Regions from separate parts of the Streptomyces sp. NPDC093094 genome, predicted to be linked through region 4. Evidence: riboswitches for the same ligand, from Rfam matches in the RefSeq annotation. Region 4 holds a riboswitch; each other region holds the start of a gene.
The links. A riboswitch is a leader RNA that binds a small molecule or an ion and turns the genes downstream of it on or off. The one in region 4 is predicted to bind cyclic di-AMP.

Region 1 (4,829 bases), on a different contig from region 4:
GGTGACATGGTCGCCGGAGGACTCGCCGCGCAGCCGGCGGCCGATCCAGGGGACGAGGTACTCGCGGGCCCAGTGGACGTCGTCGCGGCGGACGTCGAGCGTGCCGCGGGGCGGCAGCGGCGGCCAGGGCTGCTCGGGATCGGCCGGCACGTCCACGCCGAGGGCCTGCCCGGCACGCAGCGCCACGCGCGTGTGGCCCTCGGGTCCGAGGTGGAGCCGGTCGCCGTCCCAGGCGCGGCGGTCCTGGACGGACCTCAGGGACCACAGGTCGAGCACCGGGCAGCCGTAGCGGTCGGCGACCGCCCGCACATGTCCGTTGTACGTGGCGATCTTGCCGCGCAGATGCTTCAGCACCGGCACGCCGCGGGTGTCGAAGCCGGTCGCCACCAGGACGGTGCCGGCCGCCTCGGTCAGCGCGGCGATCGCCTGCTCGAAGCGCTCGGCGACGTCGTCGGGGTCGGTGCCGGGCCGGATGATGTCGTTGCCGCCCGCGCAGATGCTGACGAGGTCCGGGGCGAGTTCGAGAGCCCGCGGCACCTGGTCCGCCACGATCTGGTCGAGCAGCTTCCCGCGCACGGCGAGGTTGGTGTACTCGAAGTCGCCCTCGGGTCGCCGGTCCGCGAGCAGCACGGCGAACCGGTCGGCCCAGCCGACGAACCTCCCGTCGGGACCGGGGTCGCCGACGCCCTCGGTGAAGCTGTCCCCCACCGCCACGTACGACCCGATCACTGATCTGCTGTCATTCTTCGAATCGTCTGCCACATCGGCCCATGATTCCCTTTCGAATGTGACCTACGCGACCGTAGGCAGGGGTTGACGGGCGGTGAGATAAGACACTCCTAAAGTCTCGGCAAGCGTGGAATAACCCTCCGTCCGGACCTGTTGCCGGTGCGGAACGGGAACGGGGAACTCCGGACACACCGAAGGCCGGACCCCGGGGACGGGGTCCGGCCTTCGGCCGCGGATGACGGACGTCAGGTGCCGACGCCGCGGACGACGGACGTCAGATGGCGACGCCGTGCGAGCGGAGGTAGGAGATCGGGTCCACGTCCGAGCCGTAGTCCGGGGTGGTGCGGATCTCGAAGTGCAGGTGCGGGCCGGTCACGTTGCCGGTCGCGCCGGAGAGGCCGACCTGCTGTCCCGCGGTCACCGACTGGCCGGTGGAGACGGACAGCGAGGACAGGTGGGCGTACTGGGCGTAGTGGCCGTCGGCCAGCTTGATGACGACCTGGTTGCCGTACGCGCCGCCCCAGCCCGCGGAGACGACGGTGCCCGCGCCGACGGCCTTGAGCGAGGTGCCGGTCGGGACGACGAAGTCGGCGCCCGTGTGGTAGCCGCTGGACCACATGCTGCCCGCCACGCGGTAGGCGGTGCCGACTCCGGCGCCGGAGACGGGGGCGCTGTAGCCGCTCGCCGCGGTGGTGTCCGCCTGGGTGGCGGCGGACGAGCCGGAGGAGGAGGGGGCGGAGGAAGAGGCCGAGGACTCGGAGGCCGAGGACTTCGACGCCTCGGCGGACTTCGACGCCTCGGCGGACTGCGAGGACGAGGAGGAGCCGGAGGAGCGCGTGGCCGGCTTCGCCGCGTCGGAGGACTTCCAGGACTGCGCCGCCGCGGCCTTCTTGCCGAGGGTGAGCTTCAGACCCGGGTGGATCATCGAGGGGTCGGAGCCGACGGCCTCACGGTTGTCCTGGTACAGCTTCTGCCAGCCGCCGCGGACGTTCTGCTCGTCGGCGATCTTCGAGAGGTAGTCGCCGTGCTTCACGGCATAGACGCGCGGGGCGGTCGACTTCTTCTCGGCGGCCCCGGTGGCCGCGGAGGTCTTCTGGACCGTGGCGGCCGACCGGACGGCGGCGTCCGGGGCGGACTGTCCGGTCGCGGCGTTCGCGCCGGTGGCCGCCAGCAGCGGCAGGGCGAGCGCGGCGCCACCGGTACCGGCGACGGCGATGGAACGGGTCAGGCGCTGGGCCTTGGGACGGCGGTGCTTACCCTTCGCGGGCATGGCGAATTCCTCTCCGGCGCCTGCGAGGTGAGCTGTCGGGTGCGGACTGGAGATGTCCGGCCGCGCCGAGACGCGGCTTAACCCCGAGCCGTTCCGGAGACCGGAACAGGCAGTCGTACCTGTGGGTCCCCCGCTCCTGCCGTGGACGGGTGGGTTTGTGCGGGCTCCGGTCGGCGGCAGGATTGGGCGTCCGTCCGGATCGGTGGCGAACGTAAGCGAGCAAGGCGCAAAGGGACAAGCAAGAGGTTCCGCCCGAAGCCCTTCTTCTTGATCCGTAAAGGAAATTCCCGGTCACCCTCCGTGCACGACGGCTCCGCCGGATTCCTCAAACTCCCTTGAGAAGGCCCTTGATTACGTGGACATGACCGACGACGCACGGTCACGGTTATGACGCTCCTCACGTGACACCTCTCCAGGTTCCTTTATTCCAGAGCGAGTTGGAATGAAGGAGTCAATACGGACAGAAGGTGCAGAAGTGGCGCGCGTCGGGAAATCCCCCGCGCTCACACGGGGGCGCGGCGCGGAACCATACGGACATAAGGTCCGTTTTGATCCAGTCTGTGGGCGTGTGCGGACGGGACGCGGACAACCCGTTGCCTCAGGAAGCCATGTCGTATGGTCATCGAAGCGCCCGCCGGACGAGCCGCGCCGGCGGGGCCGACCGGAGGGAGCCACCGTGACGCAGCAGGTCCCGTCGACCGAGCCCGAGCTGGCCGGAGTGCGCAATTTCCGTGACGTGGGAGGACTGCCGACGGTCGACGGGCGCCGGGTGCGCCGGGGCGTGCTCTTCCGCAGCGGACATCTGGCGCACGCGACCGCCGAGGACGCGGTGTTCCTCTCCTCCCTGGGCCTGCACACGATCTTCGACTTCCGCAACGCGGCGGACCAGAAGCTGGAGGGCCCGGACGTGACGCTGCCGGGCGTGCGCAACGTCAACCTTCCGCTGAGCGACCCGGCGGACGGGGCCGAGTTCTGGAAGATGGTGCGCGACGGCGACCTGGAGCTGCTGCGCTCGATCCTCGCGGACGGCAAGGCGGCCGGCCGGATGATCGCCTCGTACCGCATGATCGTCAGAGAGCGCACCGCCGAGCACGCGCGCGTACTGCACGCCCTCGCCGAGGACAGCGTCCCCGCGCTCATGCACTGCGCGGCCGGCAAGGACCGGGCCGGCCTGTCGATCGCCGTGACGCTGCTCGCCCTGGGCGTCGAGCGCGAGGCGATCCTCGCCGACTACCTGGAGTCGAACGCCAAGCACCGCCGCTACAAGGTGCGCCGCAACGGCGACGCCGCCTCCGCGTACTCGCCCGAGGTCATGGAGCTGCTCAGCCCTCTGTTCGAGGCCCGCGCCGAGTACCTGACGGCGGCGCTGGAGACGGTCGAGGAGACCTGGGGCGGAGTCGAGGGCTACCTGGAGCGGGGGCTGGGTGTGACGCCCGGGATCCGCGAGCGCCTGCGGGACCGGCTGCTCGACTGACGCCCGGCCGCCGCCCTACTCGGCGCCCACCGCGAACAGCAGATAGAGGAAGCCGGCGAAGACGTGCCCGGCCGCGATGTAGATCAGCAGTCGGACCCAGAGGGTGCGGGGAAACTTCTGTTCGATGTCGCTCATGGCATGTCTCCCGTCGTGGGCCCGAGGCACAGCGCGGCCGCGGGACTCTGCAGCAGGGTGTGGACGAAGAGGAGGTCGACGCCGGCCTCGTCCTCGGCGGCGATGCGGTGCGGGGTCAGCGAGTCGAAGTGCGCGCTGTCCCCGGGACCGAGGTGATGCGTGGTGTCGCCGAGGCGCAGCCGCAGCCGCCCCGTCAGGACGTGCAGCCACTCCTCGCCGGGGTGCACCCGCACGATGTCGCCCTGGGAGCCGTGCGGCACACGCACCCGCAGGGCCTGCATCCCGCGCCCGGACGAGCCCGCCTGCCAGTAGGTCCAGCCGCCGGCCCGGGTCGGCTCCATGTCCGCGGCGCGCACCACGGCGTCCCGGTCGGCGGCCCGCTCACCGAGGAGCTCGGAGACGGTCGTACCGTAGATGCGCGCGAGCGCGAGCAGCATCGGCAGCGACGCCTGGCGCTGCCCGGTCTCCAGCCGGGACAGGTGCGCGGGCGAGAGCCCGGCGGACCGCGCCGCGGCCTCCAGCGTGAGGGAGGCCCGCCGGCGCAGGGCGCGCAGCTGGGGCGCCAGGGCGGGCAGGTCGGCGACCGGCTCCTGCGGCGGCCCGGTCTCGGGAGGGTTCATGCCCTCCATTCAGCCGCACACTTGCCTGTGAGGCAAATTTCTTGCCCCACAGGCAAAAACCTCTCGCGGGTGCCTTCGGCGAAGGGCCCGCGCGGGCGGAGGCCCTCGCCTCAGCGGTTGGCCACCGCCTGCTTCACCAGCGTCCTGCCGAAGTCCCACATCAGCCCGCCCCCGCTGTGGGCGTCGTCCATGACCTCGGTGAAGGCGCCGACGAACCGGTCGACCTCCTTCTCCCCGACGATCAGCGGCGGGATCAGCTTGATCACCTCCAGATGGTCCCCGGAGACCTGGGTGAGGATCCGGTGCCGCTGGAGCAGGGGCACGACCACCATCTGGGCGAACAGTCCCTTGCGGGCGGCCTGGAGCATCGTCCAGCGGCTGCGCAGCTTCAGCGACTTCGGCCGGCCGAACTCGATGCCGACCATCAGCCCCCGGCCGCGCACGTCGGCGAGCAGTTCGTAACGGCCGACCAGCGCGGCCAGCCGCGACCTCAGCAGTTCCCCGGTCGCCCGGGCGTTCGCGACGGTCTGCTCGTTCTCCATGACGGACAGCACGGCCAGCCCCGCCGCCATCGCCTGGGCGTTGGAGCCGAAGCTCGCCG
Region 2 (4,829 bases), on a different contig from region 4:
GCACCAGATGCTGGGCGGCCTCGGTGATGAAGGGGACCCCGCTCTTGGTGGCTTCGAGCAGCCCTTCCTCGACAGCCGCCAATCCGGCCTGGACATCGGCTTCCAGAGCCTGGTCCCGCACGCTCAGCCCGAACGGCCCGACGACGGTCACGAGGGGTCTCCTGTCTGCTGGTGTCTACTGGCGATTACGCGGTATGTCGATAGGTCGCTGCCATCACTCAAGTCAGCGTATCCGGTCACGATTCGATCACTGTCGCCGCCCACCCCGCAGGCCGGGCGGTATCGCGGCACGACCGGTATGTTGCTGATCAATCGATAGGAACGGACATTTATCGACTTACCAGGAAGTAGTGATCCGCGCCTCGCAGCGGCGCCGCACCCCACGTCAGCACCGCGCCCCGCACCCCGGCGCCACACCCCGACCCGACGCCGCGCCCCGACCCGGCGCACAGCCGCCGCGCCGCAGGGCACCCCGGGTCCACCGAGGCCGGCGGGATCACGCTCCCGCGCATCCTTACACCCTTCCCCCGCGAGACGCCTCACGTGCCTCACGAGGACCTGCGCACCCCTGTCCGTCCGGTGTCGGGGGGCCCCCCGGCGGCCGGGGGGGGGCCCCCCCCCCCCCCCCCCCCCCGGCCCCCCCCCCCCCCCCCCCCCCCCCCCCCCCCCCCCCCCCCCCCCCCCCCCCCCGGGGCGCCGGGGGGGCGCCCCCCCCCCGCCGCGCCGGGGCCCCCCCGACACCGGACAGCCCCGCGTTCCCCGGGCACCACCCGACCGGCCGGTACGGCCCGTGCCGCGACAGCACCCTCCGGCCGCCGGAGCGCCTTCCCGCCGGCCGGGTGCACGACCCGATCGCCCCCGGCCCCGCCGGCGCCCCGACCGCGGCCCGCCACCCGCCCCCCACCGACCGTGACGCCGATGACGCACGCCCTCCAGGGTTCCGCCGCACCGGCCACCCGCGGAGCGCCGGACCCGCCGGCACACCGGGGGCACGTCCGCACGGCGCCCCGGCCGGGGAACGGGGCACGGACCGCGGGCAGGATCCAGCCGGCCGGGGGTGCGTGATGTGACCGGCGACGCACGGCGTCCGGATACCGGCCCGCGGCGCGGCGTCCCGAGCCCGCCCCGGACGCCGCGATCCACGCCCGGGAGAAGCAGATCCCACGAGCGGCCATTTGAGGCAGAGTTGGGCGTGATGCCCGAATTGCCACTCTTGCGACTGACGGTGAGTTGGCTCACCTCGCAGACCCTCCGCGACCGGCACGCCCCCCACACCCAAAAAGCCACTCTGCCGTGCAATTGGGCCTCAAGGGCCATAAAGGATCAAGTGCCGTAAAGATCCTGGATCATGCTTGATCGGCACTTTGTGCGAATCCTGAACTTGTTTCCCTCATGCGCTCTCGCATACGTTCCGGCAGCCGGGTGGACGCCGAATCCTGCCGCCGCCCAAGGCATCCGACCAACACCGCAGCGGCAGGAGCGGGGGACCCAGGTAAGTCGCCGGTCCGCACGTCGTACCAGCTACGACGTACGGCACGGCTCGGGGTTAAGCCATGCCTTCTTCAGGCACGGCCGGGCACCTTTCCGCCCGAACCCGACAGCTCACCTCGCAGGCGCCGGAGAGGAATGTCCCCATGCGTACGAACACGCCTGCAAACCGCCGTCCCCGCCTCGCCCGTGCCCTGGCCGCCGCCGGAGTCGGCGCCGCCGTGCTCGCCCTGCCGCTCGTCGGCGCCACCGGCGCCTCGGCCGCCCCCGCCGCCGCGGCCTCGGCGACCGTCTACCCGAACACCCTCGACGGGTGGATCCGCCAGTCGCTCGACATCATGTCCCAGCACGGCATCCCGGGCTCCTACGACGGCATCTACCGCAACGTCATGCGCGAGTCCTCGGGCAACCCCCTCGCCATCAACAACTGGGACTCCAACGCGGCCGCCGGCACGCCCTCCAAGGGCCTGCTCCAGGTCATCGACCCGACCTTCGCGGCCTACCACGTGGCCGGCACCGCGTTCGACCCCTACGACCCGGTCGCCAACATCACCGCCGCCTGCAACTACGCGGCGGACCGCTACGGCTCCATCGACAACGTCTTCGGCGCGTACTGATCCTCCCGGCCCTCAGCCGTAGAGGCGTTCGAGGACGACGGCGATGCCGTCGTCCTCGTTCGAGCGGGTGACCTCGTCGGCCACCGCCTTGAGTTCGGGGTGAGCGTTGGCCATCGCCACGCCGTACGCGGCCCAGTCGAACATGGGGATGTCGTTCGGCATGTCACCGAAGGCGACGGTGTCCGCGGGGGTCAGGCCGAGATGCCGGGCGGCCAGCGCCAGCCCCGTCGCCTTGGTGACCCCGCACGGCTGGAGCTCCACCGTCCCGGGGCCCGACATGGTGACCGTGGCCAGCGACCCCACGGCCCCGCGCGCCACCGCCGCCAGCTCGTCGTCGCTCAGCGTGTGGTGGCGCAGCAGCACCTTGCTGATCGGCTCGCACCACAGGTCGTCGCGGCGCTCGACCCTGACCGCCGGAAGCGTGGGGTGCGGCATCGTGTACCCGGGCTCGATCAGTGTCAGCCCGTCGACACCGTCCTGGTCCACGGCCGCGTACACCTGGCCCACCTCCGCCTCGATCTTGCCGAGCGCGGTCTCCGCCAGCTCCCGGTCCAGGGTGACGGACCACAGCAGCCGGTCGGCGTCCACGTCGTAGAGCTGCGCACCCTGCCCGCACACCGCGAGCCCCGTGCTGCCGAGCTCCTCCAGGAGCGGGCGCACCCGGGGCGCCGGCCTCCCGGTCACCACCAGATGACGGGCACCGGCAGCCGCCACCAGCGCCAGAGCGTCCCTCGAACGGTCGGAGAAGGTGTCGTCGCCACGCAGCAGCGTGCCGTCCAGGTCGGTGGCGACGAGTGAGTACGCGGTGCGCTCGGCATATGCGGTGGGTGCGGCCATGATCAGAGAATACGGACACCACGGCACGCCGACTCAGCGCGAACGGACGACGGCACGCGCCTGCACCGAGCCGAGCGCCCCCTCAACTCCCTTTCACGCCCGGGGATTTCACCCCCTTGTGCCATCTCTCGGACATACGGCACCCCCCTCCCCCGCCCTCCCCGCACCCTTCCGGCAGGGGACATTGCGAACTCTTGGGGCACTGCCCAAGACGGCTGCCTCGGCCGTAACGTGTGGGCCAGCCGCCCGCTCGTGCCCGCACCGGCGCGCGGCCGCACGGCACCGCACACGGCACGCACGAGAGTGAGGCACAACCGCATGCCCCCCTTCGATGTCCCCGAGGGTGACCCCTTCGGCCCGCACAACCTTCCGTACGGTGTGTTCTCCACCGGAGACCCGCACGAGCGGACCGTCGGCGTCCGGCTCGGTGACCACGTCCTCGACGCGGGCGCGGCGGCCCGGGCCCTCGGCTCCCCCTATGTCACCCTGCTGGCCCAGCCGTCCCTGGACCGGCTGCTGGCCGCCGGCCGCACGGCCTGGTCGGACGTCCGGCGCGCGCTCACCGCGTGGGTGACGGTGCCCGCTCACCGGGAGACCGTGGAGCCCCTGCTGCACCCGCTCGACTCGGTGACCATGCACCTGCCCTTCACGGTCGCGGACTACGTCGACTTCTACGCCTCCGAGAACCACGCCCGTAACGTCGGCCAGATCTTCCGCCCCGACGCCGAGGACTCCCTCACCCCCAACTGGAAGCACCTGCCGATCGGCTACCACGGTCGCTCGGGCACGGTCGTGGTCTCCGGCACCGACGTCGTCCGCCCCGCCGGCCAGCGCAAGGCGCCCTCCGACGCCGCCCCCGTCTTCGGCCCGTCCGTCCGCCTGGACATCGAGGCCGAGGTCGGCTTCGTCGTCGGCACGCCGTCGCCGATGGGCAGCCCGGTGCCGCTCGCCGGCTTCCGCGAGCACGTCTTCGGACTGTGCCTGCTCAACGACTGGTCCGCACGCGACGTCCAGGCGTGGGAGTACGTGCCGCTCGGCCCCTTCCTCGGCAAGTCCTTCGCCACCTCGGTGTCGGCGTGGATCACCCCGCTGGAGGCGCTGGACGAGGCGCGCGTCGCTCCTCCCGCGCGCACCCATCCGCTGCTCCCCTACCTCGACGACACCGCCGAGGAGCCCTACGGGTACGACCTGCGCATGTCCGTCGCCGTCAACGGCCACGTCATCTCCGAACCTCCCTTCTCCAGCATGTACTGGACCGCCGCCCAGCAGCTCGCCCACATGACCGTCAACGGGGCCTCCCTGCGCACCGGCGACCTGTACGGCTCCGGCACGGTCAGCGGCCCCTCCGAGGCCCAGCGCGGCTCCCTCCTGGAGCTGACCTGGAACGGCCGTGACCCCCTCGAACTCCCCGACGGCAAGCGCACGTTCCTGGAGGACGGCGATGTCGTCACCCTCACGGCGTGGGCCCCCGGGCCGGACGGTGTCCGGGTGGGGCTGGGAGAGGTCACCGGCCGGATCGCACCCGCCCGGGCGGAGTGACCACCGGCCCGACGACACGGACCGGCCCGGCGGGCCCGGCGGGCCCGGCAGGAACGGCAGGCCCGGCAGGAACGGCAGGCCCGGCAGGCCAGGACGGCAAGGCAGGCCGGACCGGCAGGTCCGGCAGGAACGGCAGGAACGGCAGGAACGGCAGGAACGGCAGGAACGGCAGGCCCGGCAGGAACGGCAGGCCCGGTCGGCCCGGTCGGCCCGGTCGGCCCGGTCGGCCCGGTCGGCCCGACGAGGCAGGCCAGGACGGCGAGGTAGGCCGGCCCGGCGAGGCAGACCGGAACGGACCGACCGGCGGGACCGGCCAGCCCGGCGGGACCGGCCAGTCCGGCGAGGCTG
Region 3 (4,829 bases), on a different contig from region 4:
GCCATGTCCTGCCCGGGCTCACCGGGGGCACGAGCCTCGGACCACGCACCCGGGACCCGTACGCGAAGCTGATGGAAGAACAGATCGTCATGCCGGGCACGCCGCTCGACGACACCGCGGCGAACGACGTGACGGCGCAGTTCATGCACCTGGAGCACAAGGGCCCCGACGGCATCTCCCTGTACGTCAACTCGCCGGGCGGCCCGTTCGGCCCCATGACGGCCGTCCACGACACGATGCCGCACGTCGCCCGCGACGTGGAGACGGTCCGCCCGGGCCGGGCCGGCACGTCCGCCGCGGTCCCGCCGGCGGCCGGCACCCCGGGCAAGCGGTACGCCCTCCCGGGCGCCCGCACGGTGCTCCGTCAGCCCGCCCTGCCGGAACCGCCGGAGGGGCGGGCCGGCGACCCGGTCATCCGGGCGGAGGAACAGCCGAGGGCGCGGTCCCGGCCGGAGGAGATGCTCGCGCGGCACACCGGGCGGAGCCGGGAGCGGGTGAGCGCGGACATCGGGCACGAGCGGGTCCTCACCGCCCAGGAGGCCCTGGAGCACAGACTGGTGGACCGGATCACCCCGGGCCGTGCGGCCGTCCCCGCTCCCCCGGCCGGAGAGTGAGGCGCCGGTGCTGCCGCCCGAGCTTCCGCCGCTGCCCGCCCTGACCCGGGCGGAGGGCGAGCTGATCGACCGTTACCTGGAGACGGTCGACCTGCTCGGCCGGATCAACCCCGCACACCACGGGGACACCTACCGCGGGCTGCGGGCCGCCCAGGCACTGGTGCGCAAGGCGGCCGAACTGCGTGACGCGCTGGCCCTGATGCATCAGCGGGGCGAGACCGAACTGCACGCGCCCACTCTCGCGCGGGCGCTGCGCGTCCTGGACGGGGAGCGCCGCACGGCGCGTGTCGTGCTGCCCTCGCGCCCCGACGACTGAACGTCCGGACCAGCCGTTAAACGGACCGAATGACGTACCCCCTTCTGGACTACGAATTCATCGTTCTGCGGGACCTTCAAAGTTGCGCGACACGCCCGCCGTTGGGGCGGAGGAATGCGCTCCGGCGCTGGTCCGAGGGGTATTCGCGGTCTTGACAGACGTCCGTCGATCAAGCTGTCCACCCGAACGGGTGAACGGTGAGTAACAACACAAATCCCCGGTTCCGTTGGGTATTTCGGACACTTGTGAGTGAAGATCCCTGTCTGACGACAAGCCCCCGCCACCGCGGCGGGGCGGTCCGGGCGGACGCCGAGTCCTGCCGCCGCCCGGATGACCGGTCGACAGGAGTGGATCGGCAGGAGTGGAGGACCCAGGCATGACGGGTCGCCGGAGCGCATGCTCCGAGCGGTCCTTGGGGTGAAGCCGCCTTCGGGCGGCCGGGCAACTTCGCCAGCCCGAATCCGACAGGTCATCCTTCACAGGCGGCTGACGAAGGGTTGCGCATGACCGCGCAGAATCGTGTCCCGTCGCTCATGGCCCGGGCCGGTACGGCCTCGGCCCTGACCATCGCCGCCGTGGGCGGCTCCCTGGTCATCCCCGGTGTCGCCGCCGAGGCCCAGGCCACCACACCGGCGACGAAGGCGCTCCAGATCGCCGCCTCCAAAAAGGGTTCACCGTACAGCTACGGCGCCACGGGGCCGCACCGGTTCGACTGCTCCGGGCTCACGCTCTACTCGTACAAGAAGGCGGGCAAGTCCCTGCCGCGCACCGCCGCCCAGCAGTACAACAAGACCCGCCACATCTCCGCGAAGAACCGCAGGGCGGGCGACCTGGTGTTCTTCCACTCGGGTTCGAACGTCTACCACGTGGGCATCTACGCCGGGAAGAACAAGCTCTGGCATGCCCCGAAGACCGGTGACGTGGTGAGGCTGCAGAAGATCTGGACGAGCAGCGTCTGGTACGGCCGCGTCAGCTGACCCGTTCCCGGGCGGTACGGCCCCCTGACAGGCCGTCACCGCCCGGGTCCGGCCGCCTGCGCCCCCGGGAGGCACCCGCAGTGCCTCCCGGGGGCTCACGGCTCCTGCTGGCCCGCCGTGGTCACCGGCCGGGCCGGGACGGTCCACGGCAGCTCGATGGAGACCGTCTTCCCGCCCTCGCGCGTGGGGCGCACCCGCAGCCTGCCGCCGCACTCCGCCGCCAGCCAGCGGATGATCACCATGCCGCGGCCGTTGTCCTGCTGCACCGCGGCCGGCAGCCGCTTGGGAAACCTGGGATGGCTGTCGGTGACCCCGATGCGCAGATGCTCGTCACGCTCCAGCAGCATGTCCACCGTGAAGGTGGGCGACTGCCCGAAGGTGTGCTGCACGGCGTTGGTGGCCAGCTCGGAGACGATCAGCCGGATGGTGTCGGCCACGTCCGTGTCCGACGGCAGGCCCCACTCCGCCAGAGTCCCGATGACATACCCACGGGCCGCGGAGACCGAGGCGGGATCGCTCGGCAGAGTGACGGATGCTTCCAGGTGGTCTGCCATGACGACGTCGTCCCTTTCCCACGGGACCGAGGTCCGACAAGGATCGGCTGGTTCGAGTACGGTCCCGGACTGGTGCTTCGTCCGCCAGACTGCCACCAGCGGGCCGGTCCCGGTGCCGATCCACCAAGATATGCATATATCTGTCGCTCGAAGCGGTGAACTCTGCGACGGCAGACCGTATTTGGGTGGCCCGGAAGGAGTAGGGAGTAGCCCATGCAGCACGGTCCCGCGGTACGTCGCCGAAAGCTCGGCGCGGAGCTGCGCGCTCTGCGCGCCCGCACGGGGCTCACCAGCGGCGAGGCGGCCCTTCTGGTGGGCTGGCATCAGTCGAAAGTGAGCCGGATCGAGACGGGCGCGAGTGGCGTGAAACCGTCCGACGTGCGGTTACTCCTGGACGCCTACGGCGTCAGGGACCCCGAGCTGCGCGAACTGCTGCTGATGCTGGCGGGCTCCGACGAGGGAAGCGGCCGGCACCACTGGTGGCACGCCTACCGCGGGGTGCTGCCGCCCGCCTACCGGGACTTCATCAGCCTGGAGTCGCAGGCCAGCGCGATGCGCACCCTGGAGACGTCGGTCGTGCCCGGGCTGCTCCAGACCCCCGAGTACGCCCGCGCGGTGACCCGGTCCACGGTGGGCGGCCTCGACGGTGAGCCGGAGGAGCGGCTGGAGGCCCTGGTGCAGGTGCGGCTGGCCCGGCAGGAGGTGCTGCGGGCGCTGCCGCCGCTGGAGCTGAGCGCGGTGCTGGACGAGGCCGTGCTGCACCGGGAGGTGGGCGGTCCCGAGGTGATGGAACGCCAGGTGGTACGGCTGCTGGAGGCGGCGCGGCTGCCGCAGGTGCGGATCCAGGTGCTGCCCTTCTCCGCGGGGGCGCATGTCGGCATCACCGGGCCTTTCGTTATCTTCTCATTTCCGCGCACCTCCGATCTGGATGTGGTTGTTCTCGACCACATGACGAGTAGCCTCTATCTCGAACGGAAAGAAGACCTGGAGGCATACAGCCATGCCTTCAGCACCCTTCAGGAACACGCCCTTTCACCCGAGGACTCGTTGGATTACATCGCCGGGACAGTTGACGGCGCATAGGGAGGCACCATGACTGCACTGCCTCGGAACGTACCCTCCAGTAATCGGCTGCACGGCGCGCGATGGCTGCGCAGCAGCTACAGCACGGGAGCGAACAACTGCGTCGAGACGGCCCGCTGGGCGGGCCGTCTCGCCGTGCGCGACTCGAAGAGGCCGGAAGGACCCGCGCTGCTCTTCTCCCCCGAGAGCTGGGCGGGTTTCACGGCCGCATTCCACTGACGGCCGTTCCCGGCCGTCCGGAAACCGATGGTTCCGAAACGGGCCGACGGTTCCGAAACGGATCGCCCCGAGACCGGCCATTAGACCGGTCGTTCTGAAACCGATCGTTCTGGAAACGGGGCGATTCTGAATACCGATCAATTCTGAAAACGGATCATTTCAGGAACACGGCCGTGGAACGCCGACTCACGGTCGCGTCTCGCCGATCACCCGTACAGCGCGTTCGATCTGTTCCCCGGAGAGGTCCGCACGGGCGGTCAGCCGCAGCCGGGAGATGCCGTCCGGCACGGAGGGCGGGCGGAAGCAGCCCACCGCCAGACCCGCCGAGCGGCAGTCCGCCGCCCATTGCACGGCCTGCTCCGGGGACGGAGCCCGCACCGAGACCACCGCCGCGTCCGGCCGTACCGCCTGATGGCCCTCGGCCGTCAGCCGGGCGTGCAGTTCGGCCGCGACCTCGCGCGCCCGCGCCGCCCGCTCGGGCTCGCGGCGCAGCAGCCGCAGCGCGGCCAGCGCCGCCCCGGCCGCCGCGGGGGCGAGCCCGGTGTCGAAGATGAAGGTCCGGGCCGCGTTGACCAGGTGGTCGATCACCCGTGCGGGTCCGAGCACCGCGCCGCCCTGGCTGCCCAGGGACTTCGACAGGGTGAGCGTCACCACGACGTCCTCGGCGCCCGCCAGACCGGCCGCGTGTGCCGCGCCGCGCCCCCCGTCGCCGAGCACGCCGAAGCCGTGCGCGTCGTCCACCACCAGGCCGGCGCCGTGCTCCCGGCACGCCTCGGCGTAGGCGGCGAGCGGGGCCGCGTCACCGTCGACCGAGAAGACCGTGTCGGACACCGTGACGGCGGGGCCGTCGTGCGTGCCCAGGGCCTTGCGGACGGCGTCCGGGTCGGCGTGCCCGACGACCTGGGTGACGCCCCGGGCCAGCCGGCAGCCGTCGATGAGGGAGGCGTGGTTGCCCGCGTCGGACACGATCAGCGAGCCGTGCGGGGCCAGGGCCGTGACCGCGGCCAGGTTGGCGGCGTAGCCGGAGGAGAACACCAGCGCCGCCTCGAAGCCGCAGAAGTCCGCC
Region 4 (4,829 bases):
CACACGGTACGGGACCGAGTACGGGGACGTACGTACGACTGGCTGGGGCCCCTGTCCGGGGCTCAGTCCTGTGTCCGGCGGGTTCAGCCCTTGAAGCGCGGGAACGCGCTGCGGCCGGCGTACACCGCGGCGTCGTCGAGGATCTCCTCGATGCGCAGCAGCTGGTTGTACTTGGCGACGCGCTCGGAGCGGGCCGGGGCGCCGGTCTTGATCTGACCGCAGTTGGTGGCGACGGCCAGGTCGGCGATGGTGACGTCCTCGGTCTCGCCGGAGCGGTGGGACATCATGCACTTGTAGCCGTTGCGCTGGGCCAGCTCGACGGCGTCCAGGGTCTCGGTGAGCGAGCCGATCTGGTTCACCTTCACGAGCAGCGCGTTGGCGGTGCCCTCCTCGATGCCGCGGGCCAGGCGCTCGGGGTTGGTGACGAACAGGTCGTCGCCGACGAGCTGGACCTTGTCGCCCAGCTTCTCGGTGATGATCTTCCAGCCGGCCCAGTCGTCCTCGAACAGCGGGTCCTCGATGGAGACGAGCGGGTAGGCCGCCACGAGCTCCTCGTAGTACTCGGTCATCTCGGCGGCCGAGCGGGACTTGCCCTCGAACTCGTACGCGCCGTCCTTGTAGAACTCGGACGCGGCGACGTCGAGGGCGAGCGCGATCTGCTCGCCGGGGACGTAGCCGGCCTGCTTGATGGCCTCGATGATGAGGTCGAGCGCGGCACGGTTGGAGTCCAGGTTCGGCGCGAAGCCGCCCTCGTCGCCGAGACCGGTGGACAGCCCCTTGGTCTTCAGGACGGACTTCAGGGTGTGGTAGACCTCGGCACCCCAGCGCAGGGCCTCGGAGAAGGACTCCGCGCCGATCGGGGCGATCATGAACTCCTGGATGTCCACGTTGGAGTCGGCGTGCGAGCCGCCGTTCAGGATGTTCATCATCGGCACCGGCAGCAGGTGCGCGTTCGGGCCGCCCAGGTAACGGAACAGGGGCAGGTCGCTGGCCTCGGAGGCGGCGTGGGCCACGGCGAGCGAGACGCCGAGGATGGCGTTGGCGCCGAGGGAGCCCTTGTTGTCGGTGGCGTCCAGGTCGAACATGGCCTGGTCGATCAGCCGCTGCTCGGTGGCGTCGTAGCCGACGAGCTCCGGGCCGATCTGCTCGATCACGGCGAGGACGGCCTTCTCGACGCCCTTGCCGAGGTAGCGGTTCTTGTCGCCGTCACGGAGCTCGATGGCCTCGAAGGCACCGGTGGAGGCGCCGGACGGCACGGCGGCACGACCCGTGCTGCCGTCGTCGAGGCCGACCTCGACCTCGACCGTGGGGTTGCCTCGGGAGTCCAGGATTTCCCGGGCTACGACGACGTCGATGGACGGCACGAGCATCTCCTTCGTGGATGTGACGCTGTTACGCAGAACCACGCGGCTCTGCGAGACGAGCCTAACCGGCTCCGGGGGATCGGCCAGCCGGTCGCCCACCTCGTGGACGGAAACCGAGAGTAAATTGTTTCCGAACGGAACAAATCGGTGGCCGTGAGCGGGTCCGGACATGACCCCGCCCCGGTGCGTACGGGGGAACACGCACCGGGGCGGGGAGCCCGGAGGGACGGAGCCGCTTACTTCAGGTGCAGCTGCTGGCCCGGGAAGATGAAGTCGGCGTCGTCGACGATGTCCTCGTTCAGCCGGAACAGCTTCTCCCAGCCGCCCTTGACCTCGTGCTTCTCGGCGATCGAGCTGAGGGTGTCGCCCTTGACGACCTTGTACTCGCCGTCACCCTTCTCGACCTTCTTGCCGGTCGGGGTGGTGACGGTCTTCTTGACGGCCGGGCGCTCCTGCGAGCGGGAGGCGCTCTGCTGCTCGGTCTCGCGGGGGGCGGGGGTGCTCTGCTGCTGCGTGGCACCGGAGCCGGAGCCGGAGGAGCTGTCGGAGCCGCCGCCGCTGTAGGGGGTGCTCGACAGGCCGACGCCGCAGACCGGCCAGGCGCCCTTGCCCTGGCCCGCGAGGACCTTCTCGGCGATCTCGATCTGCTGGGACTTGCTGGCCTGGTCGGCGCTGCCGGCGTACTGGGTGCCGCCGTACGCGGCCCAGGTGGACGCGGAGAACTGCAGACCGCCGTAGTAGCCGTTGCCGGTGTTGATGGACCAGTTGCCGCCGGACTCGCACTGGGCGACCGCGTCCCACTCGGAGACGGTGGCGGCGGAGGCGTTGCCGGCCACCATCAGCGGGGCGGCGACGGCTGCGCCGGTGACACCGGCGACGGCGATGGCGCGGGTGGCCTTGGACGGACGACGGTGCTTGCCCTTGCCGGAAAACAGCATGGAGGATCCCCTCACCGACGCCTGCGAGGTGAGCTGTCGGGTTCGGGCCGGTTGAGTTGCCCGGCCGCAGCCCTCACGAGCTGCGGCTTCACCCCGAGCCGATACCGGCGTCGAGTCTCCTCAACCACCGGGACCGGCACTTACCTTGGGTCCCCCGCTCCTGCCCACGGCGCATGACGCGACGACTGTTCCCGTGCTGCCGCTGGCAGGATTCGGCGTTGCGGCGGCCGGGGCTCACGTTGGCGAGCGGTCCCGACCGTAGACACGCGATCGGCGGAATTTCAAAGACGATCAGGGCCTCTGAGACTCATCCCACAGTTTCACCAAACCGGACATTTGGCGGCGAACCATGACCCGAACTCCCGCTACTTTTCGTCCGTTTCGCCCTCTACCGTGAGCGTCTGACCGGGGACGATGAGGTCCGGGTCGGCGCCGACGGTGTCCTGGTTCTCGGCGTACAGGCCCGACCATCCCCCCTGGAGCTCAAGGGAGTCGGCGATGCTCCAGAGGCTGTCGCCGGGAAGGACCGTGTACTCGCCGTCGGCGGCGTCCCGTGCGGCCGCGCCGCTGCGCGAGGCGTGACGGCCCGTGGAACCGCCCTCACGGCCGTCCGTCACGGCCTCCTCGTCGGCGCTGCCACCGCGGTGGCGGCCGGTGCCGGCGCCGGCCGTGGTGTCCGAAGAGGTGGCGTTCTCGCCGGACTTGTCCGCCTCGTCCCCGAAGGTCTCGGTCCGGGCGCTGTCGGGCTCGCGCGAGCCGCTCGGGGCGGGGGAGGTGTCGGAGCCGCTCTCCTCGTCGCCCTCGGACCCGGCGTCCGAGTCGGCCGAAGTGTCCTTCTTGGCCCCATCAGCCGACTTGTCCGACTTGGTCGACGGGGTGCCGGTCGACGGGGAGGAACTACCGGAAGAAGCGGACGAATCGGAAGTGTCGGTCAAGCCGGACCCACCCGACTCGTCGCCGGCCACGCCGGTGTCGACCTCCGCCGGGGCCGAGTCCTGGCCCAGCCCCGAGAGCGGCCCGCACGCCGGCCACGCCGCGACGCCCTGGTCCGCGAGGATGCGCTCGGCGACGGCTATCTGCTGCTGCCGGCTGGCCTGCTCGGGGCTCGGGGCGTACTCCAGCCCGCCGTGGTTCTCCCAGTCGGGCTGGGTGAGCGCCAGACCGCCGAAGTGGCCGTAGCCGTCGTAGGCGCTCCATGCGCCGCCGGTCTCGCATTCCGCGACGCGGTCCCACGTCGTGCCGTCCGCCGCGCTCGCGCCCGAGGCGCCCAGCAGCGGGATGGCGATGGCGGAGCCGGTCACTCCGGCCGCGACGAGAAGAGCCGGAGCCTGGCGGGGGCGACGGTGGCGACCGTTCCCGGAGAGCATGCGGAGACCTTTCGGGCGACGACGGGGACCGCGCGGCACATGAAGCGGGGCGCCGCGCTGATGGGTGAACGTATAGGCAGACGATCACTTGTCACAAGTTAATGCCGCACAGATCACGTGAAGATCACAGACTTGACGGGACGTCACCTTCGCTCGCGTCAGGATCGTGTGGTTGTGGGTGGTTTCATGCCCCGCTCTTCGCGGCCGGCGCGAACTCGACCGGCAGAGTCCGCAGCCCTCGCATGATGAGACCGCCGCGCCAGCGCAACTCGGACGGATCCGCCGCCAGCCGCAGATCCGGCAGCCGGGTCAGCAGCGTGGCCAGCGCGGTCTGTCCCTCCAGTCGCGCGAGCGGCGCGCCCAGGCAGTAGTGGATGCCGTGTCCGTACCCCAGGTGCTGGTTGTCGCGGCGGGACAGGTCGAGGGTGTCCGGGTCGGCGAACCGCGCCGGATCCCGGTCCGCGGCCGCCAGCACCACCAGCACGGGGTCGCCGGCCGCGATGTCCTGCCCGCCGATCGTCAGCGGCCGGGTCGCGAAGCGCCAGGTCGCCAGCTCCACCGGGCCGTCGTAGCGCAGCAGTTCCTCCACCCCGGTCGCGAGCAGACCGCTCTCCCCCGCGGCCAGGGACCGCTGGAGGCGCTCGCGCTGGCCGGGGTGGGTGAGCAGGGCGAAGGTGCCGTTGCCGATCAGGTTGACCGTGGTCTCGAACCCGGCGAAGAGAAGGATGAACGCCATCGCCGCCGCCTCGTTCTCGGTGAGGTGCTCACCGTGGTCCGAGGCGCGGATGAGTCCGGAGATGAGGTCCTCCCCCGGCTCGGCGGTCTCCGGCAGCGCCTCCCGCTTGCGGTGGATGAGTTCGGCCAGATAGCCGCGCATCTTCTTCACCGACCGCGCGACCCCGCCCCGCGGCCCGCCGCCGTGCCGGATCATCATGCCCGCCCAGTCCCGGAAGTCGTCCTGGTCCTCCCGCGGGACGCCCAGCATGTCGCAGATGGCGTAGATGGGCAGCGGGAAGGCGAACTCGTGGATGAGGTCGGCCGAGCCCCGTTCCGCGAACCGGTCGATCAGCTGGTCGGTCAGCTCCTGCACCCTCGGCGCGAACTCGGCGACCCTGCGCGGTGTGAACGCCTTGCTCACCAGCCGCCGGAGCCTCGTGTGG

Region 1: linked by a shared signal. The riboswitch ahead of ACIQGV_RS34055 (M23 family metallopeptidase) and the one ahead of ACIQGV_RS26920 (transglycosylase family protein) in region 4 are both predicted to bind cyclic di-AMP.
Region 2: linked by a shared signal. The riboswitch ahead of ACIQGV_RS20840 (transglycosylase SLT domain-containing protein) and the one ahead of ACIQGV_RS26920 (transglycosylase family protein) in region 4 are both predicted to bind cyclic di-AMP.
Region 3: linked by a shared signal. The riboswitch ahead of ACIQGV_RS06515 (C40 family peptidase) and the one ahead of ACIQGV_RS26920 (transglycosylase family protein) in region 4 are both predicted to bind cyclic di-AMP.

Annotation. Positions count from the first base shown of each region.
Region 1 covers NZ_JBIVOX010000023.1:39,240-44,068, reverse strand. The annotation lists gene ACIQGV_RS34060 (SGNH/GDSL hydrolase family protein) at 1-729, opposite strand, end outside; gene ACIQGV_RS34055 (M23 family metallopeptidase) at 1,004-1,999, opposite strand; cyclic di-AMP (ydaO/yuaA leader) riboswitch at 2,004-2,161, opposite strand; gene ACIQGV_RS34050 (tyrosine-protein phosphatase) at 2,676-3,473, shown strand; gene ACIQGV_RS34045 (DUF6126 family protein) at 3,489-3,608, opposite strand; gene ACIQGV_RS34040 (helix-turn-helix domain-containing protein) at 3,605-4,228, opposite strand; gene ACIQGV_RS34035 (aspartate aminotransferase family protein) at 4,339-4,829, opposite strand, start outside.
Region 2 covers NZ_JBIVOX010000009.1:152,186-157,014, reverse strand. The annotation lists gene ACIQGV_RS20845 (polyprenyl synthetase family protein) at 1-151, opposite strand, end outside; cyclic di-AMP (ydaO/yuaA leader) riboswitch at 1,454-1,629, shown strand; gene ACIQGV_RS20840 (transglycosylase SLT domain-containing protein) at 1,635-2,105, shown strand; gene ACIQGV_RS20835 (HAD family hydrolase) at 2,118-2,942, opposite strand; gene fahA (fumarylacetoacetase) at 3,261-4,481, shown strand.
Region 3 covers NZ_JBIVOX010000003.1:105,644-110,472, reverse strand. The annotation lists gene ACIQGV_RS06525 (ATP-dependent Clp protease proteolytic subunit) at 1-614, shown strand, start outside; gene ACIQGV_RS06520 (hypothetical protein) at 622-930, shown strand; cyclic di-AMP (ydaO/yuaA leader) riboswitch at 1,228-1,430, shown strand; gene ACIQGV_RS06515 (C40 family peptidase) at 1,434-1,907, shown strand; gene ACIQGV_RS06510 (ATP-binding protein) at 2,003-2,461, opposite strand; gene ACIQGV_RS06505 (helix-turn-helix domain-containing protein) at 2,675-3,544, shown strand; gene ACIQGV_RS06500 (DUF397 domain-containing protein) at 3,554-3,763, shown strand; gene ACIQGV_RS06495 (8-amino-7-oxononanoate synthase) at 3,950-4,829, opposite strand, start outside.
Region 4 covers NZ_JBIVOX010000013.1:105,817-110,645, forward strand. The annotation lists gene eno (phosphopyruvate hydratase) at 84-1,370, opposite strand; gene ACIQGV_RS26920 (transglycosylase family protein) at 1,601-2,302, opposite strand; cyclic di-AMP (ydaO/yuaA leader) riboswitch at 2,306-2,484, opposite strand; gene ACIQGV_RS26925 (transglycosylase family protein) at 2,668-3,669, opposite strand; gene ACIQGV_RS26930 (cytochrome P450) at 3,854-4,829, opposite strand, start outside.